DNA from 2 places in the Fundidesulfovibrio sp. YSD1 genome. Region 2 is predicted to be linked to the other one. Evidence: predicted binding sites of a transcription regulator. Region 2 holds the regulator's gene; the other holds the start of a gene.
What was found. The regulator sigma-54, encoded in region 2, starts transcription at its own class of promoters, with help from an activator protein. The targets are predictions, from matches to a motif close to CTGGCACGGNNNNTGCTT.

Region 1 (5,806 bases), 980 kb from region 2:
GAGTTCCAGAGCTCCGTGTGGGGCCGCCGCTTCGTGAACGAAGCCAAGAACGGCGACGCCTTCAAGGTCGCCTTCGGCCTGCAGTACAAGTTCTAGTAGCACTTGCCGGACTACGCCAGGCGGCCGGGACGAAAGTCCCGGCCGTTTTCTTTTGCGCGCGGGGGCACGGGCTTCTCGGGAAACTCGCGGCATCGCCCAAAAAACACGATCAATTAGATTTGCCTTATAAGATTCTAATATCTTTCGCCCCGCAAACAGTACAAAAAACTTTACCGGAACGTTCGCGTTCCGCCCTGGTATGGCTCGTCCGGCAAACCAATGTGGAAAGCAAAAGGAGTAAGGAAATGAAACGTTTCACCCTGGCTCTCGCCCTCGCCATGGTGTTCGGCTGTGTGGCCATCGCCTCCGCCGCCACCGAGGTCAAGATGACCGGCGACGCCCGTATCCACGCCACGTTCTTCAACAAGCAGAACTACACCGGCTGGAACGGCACCGGCACCCGCACCAACGACACCTTCACCATCTGGGAGCGCTTCCGCCTCCGCACCGACTTCATCGCCAACGAAGGCCTGAAGTTCCGCTTCGGCATCCGCGCCAACAACACCCCCTGGGGTAACGGCACCTACACCGTGGACAACCCGGCCGTCGCCATCGACGTCTACCAGGCCTACCTGCAGTTCAAGTGGCCCGGCACCGACGTGGAGTTCACCATCGGCATGCAGGACTGGGGTCTGCCCGTGTCCTCCGACGCCATGATGAACGCCAACGTGGTGTTCGGCGGCTCCCGTAGCGCCGCCGCCGTGGTGTCCATCCCCGTGGTGGATCAGTTCAAGATCATCGCGGCCTTCACCCGCCTGCTGGACACCAACCGCGACTTCGACACCACCACCACCCAGCGTGCTGACGAGTTCGACGCTTACGTCCTGGCCCTGCCCATCACCCTGGACGGCTTCAAGGCCACTCCCTGGGCCATGATCGCCGTGGCCGGCGACTTCGCCAACTACAACACCGCCGCTGGCAACGCCGGCGCCACCCTGGCCTCCAACCTGCTCTCCGCCGGCAACTTCCTGGCTCCGGCCAACTGGCGGAACCACCACAACGTTTACTGGTGGGTCGGCAGCTCCTTCGCCGTCACCGCCCTTGACCCCTTCAAGTTCTACGCCGACGTCGTGTACGGCGAGGGCAACGGCGCCGACCGCGGCAAGAACCGCCGCGCCGGCTTCTTCTTCGACGTCGCCGCCGAGTACACCGGCTTCGACATGCTGACCCCCCAGCTGACCTTCTGGTACTCCACCGGTGAAGACGACTCCACCCGCAACGGTTCCGAGCGTCTGCCCTCCGTCATGGGTTACTGGGATCCCTCGACCTCCTTCCTGTTCGACGGTTCGCAGGCCTACACCCGCGGCTTCATGGGCGTGAACCCCATCGGCGCCTGGGGCTTCGTGTTCTCCCTGAACAAGATCTCCTTCGTTCAGGACCTGACCCACCGCCTGACCTTCAGCTACGCTCGCGGCACCAACTCCCCCCGCGCCCTGCGCAACGCCAACGCCCTGGTCGGCGTGGGCAACTACGTGCAGATGGGTCGCGACCTGACCACCAACGAGTACGTGATCGCCATCAACTTCGATCACCAGTACAACATCTACGAGAACCTGGCTGCCATCGTGGAAGCCGGCTGGTCGCACGGCGAGTTCGAGCGCTCCGTGTGGGGCCGCCGCTTCGTGAACGAAGCCAAGAACGGCGACGCCTTCAAGGTCGCCTTCGGCCTGCAGTACAAGTTCTAGTAGCCCTGCCGGACTACGCCAGGCGGCCGGGACGAAAGTCCCGGCCGTTTTCTTTTGCGCCGGGGGCACGGGCCATGCGGGAAAGAAGGAGGAGGCGTTATTCGGGCGGCGATTCGCCGGGCAGGAAGCGGGCGTAGATCGCCCTGGTGGTCCCGTCGGCCCGCATCCCGGCGAAAGCCTTGCGCCAGGCGTCCACCGTGACCGGGTCGGATCCCTTGGAGAAGGCTACGTAGAGGTCCATGGTGTTGAAGGCGAAGACCTTGCCGAGCGGGGCCTGGCGCGCGTCGTCCATGGCTTTCATGACCTCGAAGCCCATGCTGGTGGTCACGATCAGGTCCACCCGGCCGGACAGGAGCTTCCTGATGTTCGTGTAGGGGTCGGGGGCGCTGTCCAGGTTGGTGAAGCCCCTGGAGAGGAGGTACTCCTCGCGGGCGTCGTCCTTGTAGGTACCGATCGCGCGCACCCCCCTCGCCTCTTCCAGGCTGGCGAGGCGTGGGGCCTTGCCCTCTATGCCCACGAACAGCCACTGGATGCGAAAGATCGGCCCGACCCACTCGAAGAGGCCCTCGCGTTCCTCTGTCCTTGAGATGCAGAAGATGACGACGTCGGGCATTTCTTGGGCCATGGCGTAGGCGCGCGCCCAGGGCAGCACCTCGATGGGGGAGCCGTCGCCCGCGCGCCTCTGGATTTCACGCACGATCTCCACCCCCACCCCCGCGGGTTTGCCGTCCACCACCAGCACCGCCGGCGGGGACTGCTCGGTGACCACGGTCAGGGCGCGGCCCAAACCCGGCATGAAGAGCGCCAGGATTATGCAAAGGCTCGTAAGTCGGAAGATGTGCATGCGATGCTCCGCTGCGCCGGGTATTGAATCGGCAAGCCCTGCCCGGCCTCGGCCCTTCCGGACGGCAGGATGGAAAACGGTAGCAGGAATTCACAGGCTTGTGGAGCAACGCTTGCGCCAGGCATTTCAGCCTTTTCAGGTCTTGTTTACTGCCCGGACGCAAAAAAGGCCTCCCGAAGGAGGCCTTTTCGCTTTTTCGGGCACGCCCGCACTCAGGAGCGCTTCATCCTGCGGCGCATCGCCGCCGCGCCCAGGGCTCCCACTCCCATGAGCAGCATGGACGCGGGCTCGGGCGTGGGCACCATGGACTGACCGAAGAGCACGTCGTTGGCGCAGGTCATGGTGAAGGCGTAAGTGAACGCCTCGCCGGAAAGGGCGCTAAGGTCGATGGCGAACCCGCTCCATTCGGACGAGCCGTACTTGTAACCGGTCATCTCGTTCTTGTTCGCGTACTTGCGGTCGATGGTGTCCCAGCCGTCGAAGTCCAGGGTGTCGACCAGGGTCAGGCCGCTCATGGTCTTGATGTACTGGGGATGCCTGTCACGGTCCGAGGTGTTGTTGCCCATGGAACTGGTGCCGTCCATGAAGTAGTTGCCGTAGACGCTCTTGAGCTGGCTCAGGGTGTTCACCTCGATGCCGTAGACGAACTTCGAATTCGTCTTGTCGTTGACCTCATAGAGGCCCCACTGCGAACCGTTGAAATGAATGATGTAATCCCAGTGGTTGTCGTTGCCGAAGTCGAAGAACCAGTCGCCGGGCTTGAGCGAGTTCCACATGGAGTCGTTGTTTTTGTTGTTCCACTGGGTGTTGTAGTAGTCGAGCACGATGCCCGTGAGGGTGTGCCCGGTGTAGAGGAAAGCTCCGCCGGTCAGGTCGGGCACGCCGTTCTGGTCCTTAGTGGGCATCTCGGCCACCTTGGCCAGGCCGGGCCAGATGTTGGCGGTGTCGCCGAACGCCACAGGGCCTGCGTTGGCGGTGGTGGCGAAGAAGACTGCGGATATGATGAGCGATGCAACGAGCTTCATTGGTTCCTCCGGAATCGTTCGTGCGATATTCGGCATCAGCCTGCCAAAGCAAGCGCCATGCCAATGTTAACGTATCAATATCGCAGGACTTCAATGCCTTTCAATGTCGGCATTGTTTCCAATTGGTCTTGGCTTGCCGGATTCCTTTACATAGACCGGGCGAAAGCCATCCGATTTCTCTGTCAAAACCTCAAAATGCAATGGCTTTTTTGAATACCATAACACCGAGGGAAACTGATTATGGCCGGGAAAAGCCTGCCGATCCGGAATTGCCGGACAGCGCGGCGGGTAAGGAAGCCCAGGCCCGCTCAGGGCCTGCACACCTTGCACCCTCTGTATCCGGCCGCCTCGGCGGCCTGCCTGGTCTGGAAGACCGCCGTGCACATGGCGCAATCGAAATACCGGCAGCCCTGCCGGTGATAGATGTGCGAGCGCACGTTGCCGTGATAGATTTGCTGAGCTTGCTGGGCCGCCGTGGGCGAAAGAGGGAGAAGGACGCTGGCGGCGAGCGCCAGGGAGGACAGAAGCGCGATAAGGACTGGGCGGGAGGGTCGCATGGGTCCTCCTGTTGCGTGTCGTCAGGCTGCCTCGCGGACCGGGCGAGGCAGGCGCCGGATTCTTGCCGGGCCATCCCGTCACCCGACGGGCCAGTCCCCGGGAATCAAAACGGCCGGCGAGCGCAAAGCGCCCGCCGGCCGGAAACGGATGCCGGATAAGGCGCGCCTAGAAGCGGTAGTTCTTGTTGGCCTTGGAGAAGTCCATGGCCGTGAGCCCCACGTTCACCTTGAGGTCCTTGTAGCCGTACTGCTCCTCCAGGTTGCCGCTCTCGTCGTAGCAGGTCACGCCCACGGGGAGCAGGTGTTCCTTGTCCACGTTCAGGATCATGTGCGAGGTGTAGTACTTGCGGCCGCCCGAGGGGCTGAAGCGCGCCTCGATGCGGATGGTGGGCCTGCCCTCGAAGCTCTCCTCGCTCAGGCCAACGAGCTGGAACTCGCCGCGCTGCATGGCGGCCGGGATGTTCTGGCGCATCATCTGGATGATGAAGCCGAAACCGATCTCCGTGATGGGGTGGCGGTTGCCGTCCATGAGGCGGGGGTCGGTGGGGACGAAGGTCCAGGTCCAGAAGCCCAGGAGGCCCGGGCAGTACGCCAGGACCTTGCCGCCGTACTCGCCGTGCACGTAGAGGGCTTCCTTGGGCGAGGAGCTCAGCCACTTCATGTAGACCTTGAAGGGCTTGGCGAACTTGACGTGGATGCTCTCCCTGTCGTTGAGCTTCTTGCCCACGCGCTCCTGCTTCTGGAAGGTGGCGGTGTAGTCCTGCACCTGGTCGTAGCGCGCTTCCATCTGGTCGAGCAGGGAGAGCAGCTTGCCGCTGTCCGCGCCCGCGAGGGCCTGACCCGCGACGCAGGCAACGAGAAGCGCCGCGAGCATGGTCGTCATCAATTTGAATTTCATTGTTCGGCTAATGTCCTTCGTGAATTCGGGCCGTTGGCGTGGACCGGTTGTCTTTCGGCCCCCGGCGCCGGCTGTTGCGGCTGACGTGCTGCACGAAACGTACCCGTCACACGCACCGCACGGCAACGGATTTTCGTCGAATTCGCATGCCGCGTCAACACATTCTGTTACAACGGCCACGCAGTTGTTTGTCACGCCGTGGACAACATCTTGAATTACCCGGCGATCGCCCGTGAAGCACATTCGCGACAGTGCGCGGGCGCGAGGCGCGGGCATCCTCCTCCGGCACTGCTTTGCCTTTGCCAGACAGTTCTGTTAGCTTCCGACACCATCCCGGCTGAACCGAAAGCGCCGCCGTTGTCCGTCCCGAGGGGCCGTCGCCGCCCTCCCTGAAGCAGCCGCGCAGGCCCCGTGGGCCAAGGCGCCGGGTCAGGAGGGACGGATGTTCGCCTTCATCGACCTGCTCCGCGGCGTGGCCGCGCTCCTGGTCTTCTGGTTCCACCTCGACCTGCACATACTCTGCGGCTACCCTGCCGAGCCCGTTCCGCCCGGCTCATGGACGTATTGGCTCGTTTACGGCTTTCTCGATCTCGGACGCTACGGCGTGGCGCTCTTCTTCATGATAAGCGGTTTTCTGATCCCGTCCACCCTGCGCGCCCCCAACGCCAGCCTGCGATCCTACGCGATCCACAGGTTTT
Region 2 (5,806 bases):
CCCAGGCCCGCGTCGAAGGCCCGGCGCGCGTCCAGGCAGGAGGAGAAGAGCACGAGCACGTCCTTGTCCGTGAGCTTGCGCCCGACGAGGTAGGCGCCTATGGCGTCCACCTTCACGAAGGAGATGTCCACGCCCAGGGGGATGGCGATGGACATGATCTGCTGGCGCAGCTCGTCCGCGGCCAGCTCGTCGTTGGCCACCACGATGTTGCGCGCGTCGGTGAAGGGCAGCCAGGATTCGATGATCTGTCCGTGCACCAGCCTGTTGTCGATGCGCACCCAGAACACCGGCCTACTCCCCGGACACTTTCTTTCGCAGTATCTCTCCCGCCACCACGATGCCCTGCACGCCCGCGCTCTTGGCGTCGGCGGCCAGCTGCTCCAGGGGCTTGGTCCTGGTGGAGAGGATCTTGATGAGCATGGGCAGGTTCACGCCGGTGACCACCTCGATGCGGTGCTGGCCGAAAAGCGACAGGGCCAGGTTGGTGGGGGTCCCGCCGAACATGTCGGTGAGGATCATGGCCCCGCCGCCCTGGTCCACGGCCTTGATGGCGGCCTCGAGCTCCTTGACGGTCTGCGCCGTGTCCACGCCCACGTCCACGGCCACGGTCCTGGCGTTCAGCTGGGGGCCGATGATCATCTCGGCCGCCTTCAGGAGCTTCTCGGCGTAGTCGGTGTGGGTCACGATGACCACGCCCACGGGGGCGTCGGTCGGAGTAATCTTGCTCATCGTTGAAATATCAGCCTTTTTCTATATGGCGGTGTTCCAGCGACACCGTGTAACCCGCCTTGCGCAAGGTGTCAAAAACCGCCTCGGCCGTGGCCACGGAGCGGTGCCGCCCGCCCGTGCAGCCCAGGGACACGGTCAGGCGGTAGCGGCCCTCGCGCGCGTAGCGGGGCACCAGGTCCAGGAGGAACTCCTTGAGCCTGGGCAGGAAGGTCCTGCCCTCCTCCGAGCCCAGCACGTACTCCACCACTGCCTGGTCCTGCCCGGAGAGCGGCTTGAGCTCCGGGTCGAAGTACGGGTTGGGCAAAAAGCGCAGGTCCATGACCAGGTCGGATTCCGTGGGGATGCCGTACTTGAACCCGAAGCTCATGATGTGGATCTTCATGGCCGGGCCCTGGCCTTCCAGGAACTTCCACTTGTCCTGGAGCTGGCGGCGCAGGTCGTGGATGGAGAAGCCCGTGGTGTCCATGACCAGGTCGGCGGCCTCGCGCAGCGGGGCCATGCGCCTGCGCTCCTCCTCCACGGCCTCGCCCAGGCCGTAGCCCTCGGACTCGAAGGGGTGGGGCCTGCGCGTGGTGGCGTAGCGGCGCATGATCTCCTGGGTGGACGCCTCCACGAACACGATCTGCGGCGAGTCGCCCGCGGCCCTGAGATCGGCGATGGCCGGCTCCCAGCCCGTGACGAAATCGGCCTCGCGCAGGTCCATGCCCAGGGCCAGGCCCCGGTAGCGGTTGGCCCCCTGGCCCTTGAAGAGGCTCACGAGCTTGGGCATCAGGCTGGCGGGCAGCCCGTCCACGCAGAAATAGCCCAGGTCCTCGAAGACGTTGAGCGCCGTGGACTTGCCCGATCCGGACAAGCCCGAAATCACGACGACCGGCAGGTCGGCACCAGCACCCGGCATAGCCCAGCTCCTTGTGAAAAGTCCCCGCACGCTTTCGCGGGCGGGGACTTCCTAGCACGACATCGGTCCGGTTGCATGACGGAAGCGGCCGCGCCTTCCCGAGGCTTCACGCCATCAGGAATGGCTGGCCAGTACCCGCCAGAGGCCGTCCTGGTCCTGGGCTTCGAGGAAGGACTCCCTGAAGCCTTCGTCCGAGAGCAGCCTCGATATCTGCGCGAGGATGCGCAGGTGCATGCCCGCCACGTGTTCCGGGGCGAGCACCAGGAAGAATATCCTGCACCGCTTGTGGTCCAGGGCCTCGAAATCCACCCCGGACTTGCTGCGGCCGACCACGATGACGATCTCCCCCAGGGAGTCCATCTTTCCGTGCGGGATGGCCACGCCGTCGCCGATGCCCGTGGTGCCCAGGTTCTCCCTGTCGAGCAGGACCCTCAAGGCTTTTTTCGGGTCCACGTCCGCGAAGGCTTTCGCCACGGGCGCCACCAGTTCGGCCAGGACCTCGGGCTTGTCCGAGGCCTTGAGGTCGTCCAGCACGAAATCCCTGCGCAGGAACTCTCCCAGCCGCATCAGAGGGATACTCCAGGGTCGATCAGGCCGTAGTCGGCGTTCTTGCGCTTGTAGATCACGTTGATGCGCTCGCTCTCGGAGTTGAAGAACACCAGGAACTCGAACTTCATGGCGTCGAGCTGCAGGGCGGCCTCTTCCACGCTCATGGGCTTCGGGTTGTACTTGTCGGACTCCTCGATGGAGCTGACCTTGCCCTCGGCCATGCTGACCACGCCCATGGTCACGGAGGCGGAGGCGGCCTTGCGGCGGTCCTTCATCTTCTCGCGCATCTTGCGCATCTGGGCTTCGAGCTTGTCCGTGATCATGTCGATGGTGGAGTACATGTCGTCGGAGCGCTCATGGGCGGAGATGTGCATGGCGTCGGCGTCGATGACCACGTCCGCGATCTGGCGGGTCTTCTCCACGGAGAGGGTGACCACGACCTCGGCGTTCTCGGCGTTGGGCATATATTTGTTGAGCTTGTCGAAACGCTTGCCAGCGTATTCGCGCAGACCGGGAGACGGCTCGAAATTCTTGAAATGGAAAGCGATGTTCATGATATCCTCCGGAAATGGCCGCTTTGGACGATGCGGCGTTTTTACAGGACTTCCTTGCGCTTGGACGAGGACTCGATGCCCATGGCCATGCGGTACTTGGCCACGGTGCGCCGGGCTATGTTCACCTGAAGCTTCTGCTTGAGGATGTCCGCGATCTGCTCGTCGCTGACGGGCTTTTTCGGGTCCTCCGCGGCGATGAGCTGCTTGATGAGCGCCTTCACCGACTCGGAGCCCACGCTCGACCCGTCGTCGAGCTCCAGGGCCGAGTTGAAGAAGAACTTCAGCTCGAAGATGCCATGGGGGGTGGCCACGTACTTGCTGGTGGTGATGCGGCTGACGGTGGATTCGTGCATGCCGATGTCGTCGGCCACGTCCTTGAGGATCAGCGGCTTCAACTTGGTCACGCCTTCCTCGAAGAAATCGCGCTGAAACTTGACTATCGATTCCAGCACCTTGAACAGCGTGCGCTGGCGCTGGTAGAGGCTCTTCATCAGCCACTGGGCCGAGCGCATCTTGTCCTGGAGGTAGTCCTTGTCCTTGCCCGTGCCGATGCGGGACATGTCCTCCATGTAGTACGGGGAGAGCTGGAGCTTGGGCAGGCCGTCCTCGTTGAGCACGATGACGAAATCCTCGCCGTACTTGTACACGTAGGCGTCCGGGCTCACGTAGACGGGATCGGATCCGCTGAAGTGCGAGCCGGGCATGGGGTCGAGGGACTGGATGATCTCAAGGTATTCCTTGATGTCCTCCAGCGTGATCCTGAACTTCTTGGCCAGCTGCTTGTAGCGCTTCTTCTCCAGGTCCTCCAGGTGGTCGCGGACGATCTCCAGGAGCACCGGGTCCTTGTAGCGGTAGACCTCCAGCTGCACCAGCAGGCACTCCTGCGGGGTGCGGGCGGCCACGCCCACGGGGTCGAAGCGCTGGAGCGTGTAGAGAACCTTCTCCACCATGGCGGGCTCCACGGCGCAGTCGGCCGCGATGTCCTCCACGGACTCGCCCAGGTAGCCCTGGGCGTTCAGGTTGCCCACGATGCCCTCGGCCACGCGGCGCTCTTCGGGCGTGAAGGGCGAAAGATTGATCTGCCAGGCGAGGTGGCCCTCCAGGGAGGGCTTGGAGGAAAGCCTGGCCTCGAAGGACATGCCCTCCTCCGGGGCCTCGTACTCGCGCACGGTGGCCTGGCGGGAGGTGGAGGCGAAGTCGCCGATGTAGTCGTCCCACTCGGCGGTCTTGAGCAGCTCGCGCTGCATGGCCCCCTCTTCCTGGGTGGCGTCCGGCGCGTGGGAGTCTTCCGCGATGGTGGGCTCGGGCCGGTCGTCGTCCTGGTAGGTCTCCTCCAGAAGGGGATTCTCGAGCATCTCCTTCTGGACGGTCTCCACCAGCTCCAGCCTTGAGAGCTGCAACAGCTTGATGGCCTGCTGCAACTGCGGAGTCATCACCAGTTGCTGCGAAAGCTTGAGTTGCTGTCTGAGCTCAAGAGCCATGCGCGCTCGGTACCTCTCGGTCGGGTTCAGGGGCTAGCAAGAAAAATGCCGGAAACACCTAATCGGCAACGGCGGTTATGCACTAAAAGAGGGAACGTGGCAAGACTTGACGCGGTTTCTCCGCAAGGCCCAAGGGTGCGCCGGGCGGTTTTGCAGGTCGCAAGGGGAGCAAGGCGGCGTTTTCGGGGCCGTTTCAGCACGACCAGCGGTCCCAGATGCCCGAAAGCAGGCCCTGGGCCAGGAGCAGGAACCTCGCGGCCTCCCGCACCGCCCCGTGCCCCCCGGGCCTGCGCGACACCCACTGGGCCAGGCGCAGCACCTCGGGCTGGGCGTCGGAGGGGGCCATGGGCAGGCCCGCGCGGGCCATCACGGACGCGTCCAGCCAGTCGTCGCCCATGTAGGCGGCCTGCTGGGCCTCCAATCCCTTCGATTCCAGAATGCCCTCGAACACGGGCAGCTTCTTCAGGTGCCCGCCGTGGAACTCGCGGATGCCGAGTTCGCGCATGCGGTGCTCGGCCTGGACGTTGCCCAGCCCCGAGATGACCGCCACCTCGATCCCGGCCTGCATGAGGAGCTTGAGCCCCATGCCGTCCTGGACGCCGAAGCGCTTGAAGCCGACGCCGTGCTGCGAGGCCCCGTCGTGCCAGACGCCGTTGTCCGTGAGCACCCCGTCCACGTCCAGGACGAGGAGCTTCACGGACCTGGCCAGGCCCAGGGCCCGGCGGTTGACGCCGGGCCTGACGGGCCGCCTCACTTGCCCTCGCGGGCGGCCTTGGAGGCCCTGATGAACTCGCGGAACAGCGGGTGCGGCTTCATGGGGTTGGACTTGAACTCCGGATGGAACTGGCAGCCCAAAAACCACGGATGCCCGGGCAGCTCGACAACCTCCACCAGGGACTCGTCCGGCGAGAGCCCGGAGAAGACCATGCCCTTCTCCTCCATGCGCGCGAAGTAGGCCTTGTTGAACTCGTAGCGGTGGCGGTGGCGCTCCTCGATGTTGGCGGCCTGGTAGGCCTCCATGGCCGCGGTGCCGGGCTTGACCACGCAGGGGTAGGCGCCCAGGCGCATGGTGCCGCCCATTTCGGAGTCCACGTCGCGCTTCTCCACCTTCTTGGTGCGGAAGTCGTACCATTCGCGCATCAGGTAGATGATCGGGTCGGGGCTCAGGCGGTTGAACTCCTCGGAGTTGGCCTCGGGCAGGCCGAGCACGTTGCGCGCGAACTCGATGCAGGCCAGCTGCATGCCCAGGCAGATGCCGAAGAAGGGAACCTTGTTCTCGCGGGCATACCGGATGGCCGCGATCTTGCCCTCCACGCCGCGCGAGCCGAAGCCGCCGGGCACGAGGATGCCGTCCATGCCCGCCAGGCGCTCGGCCACGTTGGCCGGGGTGACCTCCTCGGAGTTCACGTAGACCAGGTCGACCTTCACGTCGTTGGCCACGCCGCCGTGCACCAGGGCCTCGTGCAGGCTCTTGTAGGCCTCCTTGAGGTCCACGTACTTGCCCACGATGCCGATGGTCACCTCGCCCTTGGGGTGGGCGAGCTTCCTGCACAGGTTCTGCCAGGGGTCGAGCTCCGCGTTCTTGGCGGGCAGGC

Region 1: a site for sigma-54 is predicted at 3,700-3,717, ahead of ACZ5V4_RS05315 (PEP-CTERM sorting domain-containing protein). Genes of this name have one in related genera too.

The regions. Positions count from the first base shown of each region.
Region 1 is NZ_AP043666.1:1,126,914-1,132,719, forward strand. It holds gene ACZ5V4_RS05300 (outer membrane homotrimeric porin) at 1-96, shown strand, start outside; gene ACZ5V4_RS05305 (outer membrane homotrimeric porin) at 345-1,784, shown strand; gene ACZ5V4_RS05310 (substrate-binding periplasmic protein) at 1,882-2,628, opposite strand; gene ACZ5V4_RS05315 (PEP-CTERM sorting domain-containing protein) at 2,841-3,653, opposite strand; gene ACZ5V4_RS05320 (sunset domain-containing protein) at 3,962-4,210, opposite strand; gene ACZ5V4_RS05325 (DUF1571 domain-containing protein) at 4,377-5,108, opposite strand; gene ACZ5V4_RS05330 (acyltransferase family protein) at 5,551-5,806, shown strand, end outside.
Region 2 is NZ_AP043666.1:148,792-154,597, reverse strand. It holds gene ACZ5V4_RS00810 (PTS sugar transporter subunit IIB) at 1-287, opposite strand, end outside; gene ACZ5V4_RS00805 (PTS sugar transporter subunit IIA) at 292-729, opposite strand; gene rapZ (RNase adapter RapZ) at 740-1,627, opposite strand; gene ACZ5V4_RS00795 (PTS sugar transporter subunit IIA) at 1,742-2,194, opposite strand; gene hpf (ribosome hibernation-promoting factor, HPF/YfiA family) at 2,194-2,730, opposite strand; gene rpoN (RNA polymerase factor sigma-54) at 2,772-4,211, opposite strand; gene ACZ5V4_RS00780 (KdsC family phosphatase) at 4,405-4,965, opposite strand; gene ACZ5V4_RS00775 (CTP synthase) at 4,962-5,806, opposite strand, start outside.